Regions from separate parts of the Micromonospora sp. NBC_00617 genome, predicted to be linked through region 1. Evidence: riboswitches for the same ligand, from Rfam matches in the RefSeq annotation. Region 1 holds a riboswitch; each other region holds the start of a gene.

Region 1 (3,269 bases):
CTCCACTGGTGGTGGTTCTCGGCCACGACTCGTGCGGTGCCGTGCAGGCTGCCCGCGAGGCGGCCGCCACCGGCGTCGCGCCCCCGGGGCACCTTCCCGCGGTGGTCGACGCGGTGCTGCCCAGCCTGCGACGTGCCACCGCCGAGGGCGTGGACGACATCGACGGCATCGTCGACATTCACATCGCGCAGACCGTCGAGACGCTGCTCGGGCAGTCGCCCGTGCTGGCCGACGAGGTGGCGCAGGGGCGGTGTGCGGTGGTGGGCATGTCGTACCGGCTCGCCGCCGGCGTGGTGCGCCCGGTGACCCCCGAACCGGCGGGTGCCGCGCCGTCCGACGCGCCCGGCGCCTCGGACGCCCCGGCAGCTTCCGCCGCCGCCTGATACGACGAGGGCCGCCCCGCCTGGTAGCGGGACGGCCCTCGGACTTCGTGACGCCGAGTCAGAGCAACGACATGTGCACGTGGTCGGTGTGGTTCGACGGCCCGCTGTACGACTTCCAGCCGGTTGCCGGGAACCAGATCTGCCGGTTCCAGATCACGTAGTAGATGCCGAGGCGGTCGGCGTTGCGGATGAGGAACGCGGCGACGTTGTTGCCGTACATGCGGGTGTCGTTGTTGTGCCACGGGCTGAAGCCGCTCTTCTGCAACGACCAGTCACAGGCGCGGCCCTTCGGGTGCTCGTACGGGCCACCGTTGCGGTGACAGCCGACGAACCGGTTGAACCCGGCCCGCTTGACCTCCTTGTACGCGTGCAGGGTGCGCGGGGTGACGCAACCGGAGGTGGTGGGGTCGTCCTCGCTGCACGACTGGGGCTTCCAGTCACCGTCGGCGGTGCGACCCGGGGCGATCCGGGCGACCGGCGAGACGGCGTCGACCAGGCCGCCGGTGAAACCCTGACCGCCGACCAGCGCGAGGGCCTTGTCCGCGTCGCGCTTGTCCTTCGCCATCAGGGCGGTCTGCTTCTGCTGCTCGCGGACCTCCGCGTCGAGGGCCAGCTTGGCCTGCTCGGCGCGGGACTTGACCGTGTTGACCTCGGCGAGCTTCTTCTCGTTGACCATGTTCATCTCGTCGAGCGCCGCGGCCCGCCGGACGAACGAGTCCGGGGCGTCGCTCTCCAGCAGCATCGCGATCGCGCCGATCCGTCCGGTCCGGTACGACTGGGCGGCGATCTGCCCGACCTGCGGGGCCAGCGCCTCCAGGTCGGCCTTGGCCCGCTCGACCTCCACCGCCAGCTCAAGCTGCCGCTTCTTGGACTTGTCCAGCTTGGACTTGGCCGCCACGTAGTCCCGGTTGGTCTGCTCGATGACGTCGTTGAGGAGCTTGGGTTCGTCTTCCTCTTCGTGCCCGGACGGTGCGGGGGTCGTCGGGGCGGCGTGGGCCGGGAGGGGTCCGGCGAACACGGTCAGCGCAGCGAGCACGGCCACCACGGGTGTCAACCAGCGGCGTAGGGGTGCCGTCACAATGTTCCCTTCCGTCGACCGCCGACCGGGTTAGCTGACGGGTTCGGAGCGGAAGTGGCCCCTACCGCTGTCGCGGATTCACCCCACGTACCTGGGTCCCCGGCTCGCCGGTTGGCGATTGGGCGGTGGCACCGCAGGCGCCGCTGCGCGCCTTCGTCGGTGGCCGGCAGCGAGGTTACCCGAGAATCCACCGCCTGAGCTACGTCCTGATGCCGACTAAAAGTGTCATTTCGCCATGGCGTTGAGTGAGCAGTGACGCGGTTCTCAGGGCGGATGCCCGATCCGGTCACGCTGAGGAGTCTCACCATGCCGTATCAGTGCTCCTGTTCGGCTCTGGCCACGCGGTGGTGGCGGTGGGTGGGGGTGCGTTCCGCTCCGGGTCGGGCCCGTCGGGCCGGCCCCGCGGCGGGGAGCTGAGGGCGGCCAGTGCCTCCGTCCGGTCCGGACGGGGGCGCGGTGTCAGGACGTCGGCGTCCGCGCCCTGCGCCGGCGTCGACCCGGCCGCGGTCACCACGGCGGCCAGCCCGGTGGTGAGGGGTACGGCGGCGATCAGGCCGAGCGTGGCGACCGCGCTGCGGACGATCTCCTGGGCGAGGAACTCGCTCGTCAGGATCTGCCCGAGGGGGCGGGTGTCGGCGGTGAGCAGGAGCAGCAGCGGTAGTGACGCACCCGCGTACGCCAGGACGATGGTGTTGACCGTGGAGGCGATGTGCGCCCGGCCGACCCGGGTGGCCGCCCGGTAGAGCTGTAGCCGGCTCAGACCGGGATTGGCGTTCGCCAGCTCGGTGACGGTGGCGGCCTGGGTGACGGTCACGTCGTCGAGCACCCCGAGTGAGCCGATGATGATCCCGGCGAGCAGCAGGCCGCGCAGGTCGACATGGGCCTGGAACATCGACAGCGTGGTGGCGTCCTCGCTGCCGAAGCCGGTGAGCCGGGTGGCGGCCGTGGCGATGGTCGCGAGCACGCCGGTGAGCACCAGGCTGCCCAGGGTGCCGAGCACCGCGACCGAGGTCTGCGCTGTCACTCCGTGTGTCAGGTAGAGCACCACGAACATGATCAGGGCTGCGCCGACCACCGCCACCAGCAGCGGTGACCGGCCGGCGCTGATGCCTGGCAACACGAAGGTGAGCAGGATGGCGAAGCTGGCGGCCAGCCCAGCCAGCGCGGCCAGGCCCCGCCACCGGCCGAACGCGACGATCGCGGCGGCGAAGACCACCGCGAGCCACACCAGCGGCGTTCCGCGCTGATGCTCGGCGATGTTCCAGCTGCTGGTGGCGGGATCGGCCGGGTCGGCCAGCTCGACCAGGACGACGTCGTCGCCGACCTCGACCCGTGGAGCGCCGGGTCCGGCGGGGACGGGCGTCCGCACCTGCTGGCCGGCGCTCGGCCCGTCCTCGACCCGTACGTCCACCGTCCCGCACGGCCCGGTGGCCGGCGTGCCCTCCGGGCTGGCCGACGGTGGGCAGGGTTCGGTCACCACCCGGGTCACCGTGCCGTGGTGGCGCGGCGCGTCCGTGCCGCCGCCGGTCTGCGGCGCCCCGTCCCGTGGCCAGAGCACCACGGCGGCGACGACGGTGGCCACGAAGAGCGGCACCACCGTCGCGACGAGGATCCGCCGGACCCGGGGCGGGGCGGGGCGGGCGGTATGGCTGTGGTCGGAACCCAATGCGAGAACTCCCAACGATCCGGTGCGGGGTACGTGCCGACGGGCCGGGCGGTTCACCTCCGCCGGACGAACGCGGTGACGAGCGCATCGAATTGCTGGTTGACGACGCGACGACCACGGGCAGTGACAGGCCGGCCCGGCT
Region 2 (3,269 bases), 1.6 Mb from region 1:
CAGTGGCTGCGGGACGAAACGCGGACGCTCCAGGAAAAGGTCAGGACCCTCCACGCGCAGTCGCTGCGCGAGCGGATCAAGCAGACCGTCGCCGGCCGGGTCCGTCGGACACTCGGAGCCAGGTGACCAGCCACCGCATCCGCGTCATCCAGCTCACCCACGTTGGTATGGGTCGAGCAGCGCCAGCACGGCCGCCGGGTCCTCCACGTGTGCGTTGTGGCCGAGACCGGGCAGCGTGGCGACAGGTACGCCGTACGCCTTGAGCTGCTCGTCGGTGACCATCGGGTCGTGTTCCCCGCGGGCCAGCACCACCGGCACGTCGGTCGCCGCCAGCAACGGGGCCAGGTCGGGCTCGCCGACGCCGAAGGCTGTCGGGTCCATGGCGAGGCGCCACCGGCCGTCGACCTGACGCAACCCGGCGTCCACCACCGGATGATCCGGCGGGACCAGGCCGACCAACCCGGAGACGCGCAGGTAGCGGCGGGCCGCCTCGGTGCGGCTGGCGAACCAGCTCACCGGGCGTGCGGCGAGCTCAGCGGCGCGGGCCAGCTCAGCGGGCGACCAGAGCGCCTTGATGCCGAGCCCGACCACCGCGTCCACAGGTGTCCCTGCGGCGCGGGCGGCCAGCGCCAGGCCGACCACCCCGCCCAGCGAGTGCCCGAGCACGACGAGCCGGTCGTCGGGGGCGAGGCCGTCGGCGATCCGGCCGGCGAAACCAGCATAGGAGTACGACGGCAACGGGGCCGACCAGCCGTGGCCGGCGAGGTCCGGTGCGAGCCACCGCCCCGGCCAGTGCTGCTCCAGCAACGGCGCCCACGGTAGCCAGACGTCTCCGGTCGCCCCCATCCCGTGCAGCAGCAGCAGGACCGGCCGGCGACCGGTGCGGCCACCCGATTCATCCACCACGGCCGCAGTCTGCCACGGTTCGCGGCCGGGTACGAGAGTCGTCGATGGCGGCTGCCGGAATGAGGCCGCGGGCGCCGGCCCCTTGTGGGGGACGACGCCCGCGGCGGTCTACGTGCCTGGGTCAGGCGGAGTACCCCCGGGTGGCAATCCAGTTGGCAAGGTCGATCGTGGTGATCCAGTAGGACGGGTCGGCCGGGTTCGCCGAGTCGGCGATCCGCACGGTCCGGCCGTTGTCCTTGTACCCCACGACAGCGACGTAGTGCCCGCCGCCGTAGGAGTGCCAGCCGCCGTCGGTGTCGGTGGCGTCGCCGACGACGTTGGCCACCACGCCCCGGCCGTCGGTGATGGCCTTGACCACATCGGCCTGGAGCCGGTCCATCTGGGCCGGGCTGGGCGCGCCGGCAAACATCCGGGTCCGGTACGGGGAGCCCTTCACCTCGGCGTTGAGCACTCGGGTGGTGTCCTCGGCCGAGTTGGTGCCCATCTCGGTGGTGCCCAGCTCGGCACCGAGTTCCTCCTGGGTGCGGTCGATGCCGGTGGCGCTGAGCGCGTTGCGGGTGGCTGCGGGGCCGCAGTTGTAGTACGTGTTCTGCGCCTCGTAGTCGTAGTCGAGCACCTTGGTCGCGGGCGGCTTCGGCGGCTGCGGCTTACGGGTCAGATCCGGGTTGGCGCTGGCCTTGGCGGCGGGCGACGCGGCGCTGGTGGCTGGGGCGGCGGTCGTCGGCGCGGCGCTGGGGGACGCGTCGCGCGCGTCGCCGACGGAAACGGCGGTGTCACTGCGCATCTCGGCGACAGTGGTCGCGGTGCGGTGGCTGGCCGGCGCGTCGTCGGCGCCGGTGAGCAGGGCGCCGGTGGTAGTGGCGATCACGAGGGCCGCGGCGGAGGTGGCGACGATCTGGTATGGGCGCTCGGTCGCCAGGCGACGGAGCTGACGCTGCATGGTGTGCTTCACGGGGTCCTCCACGGATCGGGGGGAGAGCGGCACACCCACGGGCCGGACCGGTATCCGGGCAGGCGCCAGCGCGCGGACAGTGGTCCGCGGATGGTGAACCGCTCAGGGAAACGCCCGGCGGGACCGGGCGGGAAAGGCGATGACCCGGGGGTCAGCTCACCGTCACTGGACGGATGAGCGGGGGCACCGCTGCACCGTGGAGGCGTGGGAACAACCGAGGGGTGGAAAGGTGCTGCACGGGTTTGGAACTCCTTCCGACACCGCCTACCGGGTTAGCTGACGGATTCGGGCGGGAAGATCGCCCTACCGCGGGCCGTGGCTCGCGGATTCACCCCAGACTTACTGATGGGTCCCCGGTTCGTTAATCACGATTGAGCGGGTCGGCGCGGCGTCGCCTGTTGCGATCGGTTACCGCGCCGGACGGGACGACAGTACTGGCCTGTTCGCAGCCTGCCAAGCCAGGTTCGCCTGCGTAAACCCGATTCGGTGCGGCAATTTCTGCGCGTATTGCCGATGATGCGACTCGATGGGACAACCGGTTACGGAGACGCCTACGGGCGACAACCGGACAGGTCGCCGATAACGCGCCACAATCACGGGAAATATCGCGCACAACGCGTCGGACGCCCGATTCCCGAACGACGTGACCGGGCTCACGTAACGGATCAGGCTCAACTCGCGCTAGCCGGGCGCCACCGTGCCACGAGGGTGGGACGGGACGCCCCGCTCGCCCCGGGTCGGGCGAGGGCCGGGCTGGGCCGCAGCCGCGCCGTTGCCGCGTACGCCTCCTCGGCAAGGGTGCGCGCCGACTCGGCGGCCAGTTCCGCGTCCCGCCAGGCGGCCCGCTCCGCGGTGGCGGCGGCCTGGTAGTCGGCCAGTCTCGCGTCCCGGATCGCCCGGCTGAGCAGCACCTCCTGCTCGACCGGGTGCCGCCGGGAATCCCAGCCGCGCCGGTGGGCGAACACGTCGCCGAGCTGCGCCATGGTCAGATCGCCCCGCCAGTACGCCGCCATCGCCGCACGGTGCAGGTAGCGCTCCCGGGAGGCGTACTCGGCGGGTGTCCGCGGGGTGTGCGGGGTGGGCAGCGCGCCAGAGCCCGCGAAGCGGCGGGCGGCGGTGTCCGCCTCGTCGTACCCCAGCCAGGCCCGCTCCACGTGTTCCTGAGCGGTGAGCCAGGCATCGCGTCGCCGCCGTGCCGTCTTGGCGGCGCCGGTCGCGGCGACGGCCACCTCCTCGGCGTACCGGCGCAGGTCGTCGGCTTCGGCCGCGGCCACCTCGCGGGCGGTCGGCGCGGCCGGGACCGGGTCGTCCGCGGGGCGGTCCCCCAGGCGGGCGACCAGCACGGCGAGCACGCCCAGTGCCAGCAGGAACAGGGTCGACCAGATGGCGGCGGCCTGCGGCACCTCGGTCA
Region 3 (3,269 bases), 460 kb from region 1:
GCAGCAGGACGACCTGACCTCGATGGTCGAGGTGCCCGACGGCGAGCCGTTCGTGCTGCACCCGGGGGAGTTCGTGCTCGCCTCGACGATGGAAGTGATCTCGCTCGGCGACCAGCTCGCCGGCCGGCTGGAGGGAAAGAGCTCACTGGGCCGCCTCGGCCTGCTCACCCACTCCACCGCCGGGTTCATCGACCCGGGCTTCTCCGGTCACGTGACGCTGGAGCTGTCCAACGTGGCGAACCTCCCGATCACCCTCTGGCCGGGAATGAAGATCGGCCAGCTCTGCATCTTCCGGCTCTCCTCGCCGGCCGAGCACCCGTACGGCTCGGTGGTCTACGGCTCGCGCTACCAGGGGCAGCGCGGCCCGACCCCGAGCCGCGCCTGGCAGCACTGGCGTACCTGGCCGACCCGCTGAAGCCAGTCGTCGGGCATTGCACCCACCGGCTGTTAATAAGGGGCCCCTTCTATACCGGAGGCGTTAATAAGGGGCCCCTCCTTACATCTCAGCCGGGGCGGCCGTAGCTGTGGATCGGCCCGTCGTCGACCTTCTTCATCTTGATGGGCTGACCGGCCTGGGAGGCGTGCACCACCCAGCCATTGCCGACGTACATGCCGACATGGTGGATGTCGCTGTAGTAGAAGACCAGGTCACCGGGGCGCAGATCGCCCCTGCTGACGTTCTTGGTCACCCGGCTCTGCGCGGCGGCGTTGTGCGGCAGCGACACGCCGGCCTTCGCCCACGCGGCGAGCATCAGCCCGGAACAGTCGTACGAGTTCGGACCCTCGGCGCCCCACACGTACGGCTTGCCGATCTGGGCGCAGGCGAACTTGACCGCCGTGCCCGCGCCGCCGCCCGGGTAGCTGGCCGGGCAGGGCGCCGGACGCAGCGGACCGCCGCCGCCGTTGCCGTACACCTTGAGGCGCAGCTTCTGCAGCCGGTCGATCTCGTCGTTGATCTGCTTCTTCTTCGCCGCCAGCTGCGCCTCGGTCCGGGTCAGCTGGGCCACCATCTCGTCGAGCGGCGCCTTCTGCCGGGCCAGCTCGTCGCGGAGATCAGCGACCTGCCGAACGTCCTGCTGCTGGTTGTGGGCGAACCGGTCGAGCATCTCGAGCTGCCCGACCATCTCGCCGGGCGACCGGCTGCCGAGCATCGTGTTGACGGTCGACAGGTTCTCGCCCATGTACGCGCGCACGGCCAGCGCGCTGACCTTGTCCATCGCGGCGTCGACCTGGCGCTCCAGGGGCGCGATGCGGGCGGCGAGCGCGTCGGCCTGCTTGCGCTTGACGGCCAGGTCCGCGCGGGTGGCGTTGTGCCGTTCGATGACCGGTTCGAGCTTGTTCCAGTCGGCGTCGATCTGGCTCTCGATCTCGGCGACGGACGGGTCCGCGTGGGCCGCCGTGGCGCTGCCCGTCAGGACGACGGCAACGCCGACCAGGGCGGCGAGGGCGGTGGTGAAGCGGGACCAGCGTGGACGCGGCACGGTCGACGTCGGGTCGGCCGAGGCCGACCGTTCGGACGACGGCCGCGGGGCATGGAGGGCCACCGGGGTTCCGCACTCCTTCTTCCTGACCGCCTACCGGGTTAGCTGACGGGTTCGGGCGGGAAGTTGACGCCCTACCGCACTGGCTGCGGATTCACCCCGGGGGAACCTGGGTCCCCGGCTCGCTCGAAAGCGACTCGGCGGTGTCGGTCCGTTACCGCCCGGGATGGGCAGACCTGCTACCGGGCCGACAAATGACCAGAGTAGAGACGGCCGTTACCGATCCGCAACCCGTTCGGCCGTGACACTCCGTACCGGTTGGAGGGGATCACCGAGCGTGTGTGAAGGTTTCTTTCGACGCAGTTTTATATATGGAAAGGTATTGACGCGGACTCCCGACCGGCGCGAAGGTGACCACGCAGTTACCAGTCAAATCTAGGGGGTTCGATGGAACGTCCAACCCTGTCCGCCGGCCGGCGCGCATCGCTCGCGGTCGCGGTGGTCATCGCCACGGCCGCCGTACCGCTGACCGCCGGCCCCGCCTCCGCCGCACCTGCCGCCGACCGTCAGCAGCAGTACGCCGCCGCATCGACCGAGTACGGCGTGCCGACCGCCGTGCTGCTCGGGGTCTCCTACCTGGAGTCCCGCTGGGACAGCAACGCCGGCACCCCGAGCACCAGCGGCGGCTACGGACCGATGCACCTGACCGATGCCCGCCACGTGGCCGCCCTACCCGCGCGCGGCCACCACGACGCCGGCACCGAGGATCCGCGCGGCGACGACTCCCGTGCCGTCCTGGCACCCGCACCGGCCACGGATCCCGCGCCGCCCACCGCCGCGATGCAGACCGTCGACGCCGCCGCCGCGCTGACCGGCGCCACCCCCGAGGCGCTGCGCAGCGACGCGACGACCAACATCCGGGGCGGCGCGGCGCTGCTGGCCGCGTACCAACGGGAGGTGGGTGCCCCGGTCGGTGCCGGCACCGACCCCGCCACCTGGTACGGCGCGGTGGCCCGCTACGCCGGCGCGGACAGCGCCGACGCCGCGGCGACCTTCGCCGACGAGGTCTTCACCACCATCGGCGCCGGCGAGTCCCGCGTGACCGACGACGGCCAGCGGGTGACGTTGCCGGCCCGTGCGGTCCAACCCCAGCGGTCCTGGTTGGACCGGCTGGGCCTGCGACGACTCGCCCACCCGGACGGGCTGGAGTGCCCGCGGACCGTCTCCTGTGAGTGGATCCCGGCACCCTACGAGGCGTTCGGTGACGGCGACTACGGCAACCACGATCTCTCCGACCGGCCCGCCCGGCAGAAGATCGAGTACATCGTCATCCACGACACCGAGGCGAGTTGGGCGACCACCCTGAAACTCGTCCAGGACCCGACCTACGTGAGCTGGCACTACTCGCTGCGCTCGGTGGACGGGCACATCGCCCAGCACGTCAAGACCAAGGACGTCGCCTGGCACGCCGGCAACTGGTACGTCAACGCGAAGTCGATCGGCCTGGAACACGAGGGCTTCGCCGCACAGGGCACCTGGTACACCGAGGCGATGTACCGGACCTCGGCGAAGCTCGTCCGGCACCTCGCGCTGCGGTACGGCATCCCGCTGGACCGCCAGCACATCATCGGCCACGACAACGTGCCCGGCACCATCGCGTCGACCGTGCGCGGGATGCACTGGGACCCGGGGCCGTACTGGGACTGGACGCACTACTTCGACCTGCTGCACGCACCGCGACTGGACACCGGCACCCCGGCCACCGGGCTGGTCCGGATCGACCCCGAC

What was found. Region 1 has a riboswitch for cyclic di-AMP ahead of OG505_RS24330 (coiled-coil domain-containing protein). Riboswitches for the same ligand answer to the same signal wherever they lie in the genome.
Region 2: another riboswitch for cyclic di-AMP. It lies ahead of OG505_RS16730 (C39 family peptidase); the one in region 1 lies ahead of OG505_RS24330 (coiled-coil domain-containing protein).
Region 3: another riboswitch for cyclic di-AMP. It lies ahead of OG505_RS26525 (NlpC/P60 family protein); the one in region 1 lies ahead of OG505_RS24330 (coiled-coil domain-containing protein).

The regions. Positions count from the first base shown of each region.
Region 1 covers NZ_CP107751.1:5,296,490-5,299,758, reverse strand. Annotated here, with positions in the region: gene OG505_RS24335 (carbonic anhydrase) at 1-383, shown strand, start outside; gene OG505_RS24330 (coiled-coil domain-containing protein) at 442-1,461, opposite strand; cyclic di-AMP (ydaO/yuaA leader) riboswitch at 1,466-1,596, opposite strand; gene OG505_RS24325 (YibE/F family protein) at 1,763-3,127, opposite strand.
Region 2 covers NZ_CP107751.1:3,665,700-3,668,968, forward strand. Annotated here, with positions in the region: partial or broken gene OG505_RS16720 (polysaccharide pyruvyl transferase family protein) at 1-126, shown strand, start outside; gene OG505_RS16725 (alpha/beta fold hydrolase) at 154-906, opposite strand; gene OG505_RS16730 (C39 family peptidase) at 1,028-1,870, opposite strand; cyclic di-AMP (ydaO/yuaA leader) riboswitch at 2,105-2,246, opposite strand; gene OG505_RS16735 (hypothetical protein) at 2,530-3,269, opposite strand, start outside.
Region 3 covers NZ_CP107751.1:5,754,823-5,758,091, forward strand. Annotated here, with positions in the region: gene dcd (dCTP deaminase) at 1-415, shown strand, start outside; gene OG505_RS26525 (NlpC/P60 family protein) at 504-1,544, opposite strand; cyclic di-AMP (ydaO/yuaA leader) riboswitch at 1,558-1,694, opposite strand; gene OG505_RS26530 (N-acetylmuramoyl-L-alanine amidase) at 1,929-3,269, shown strand, end outside.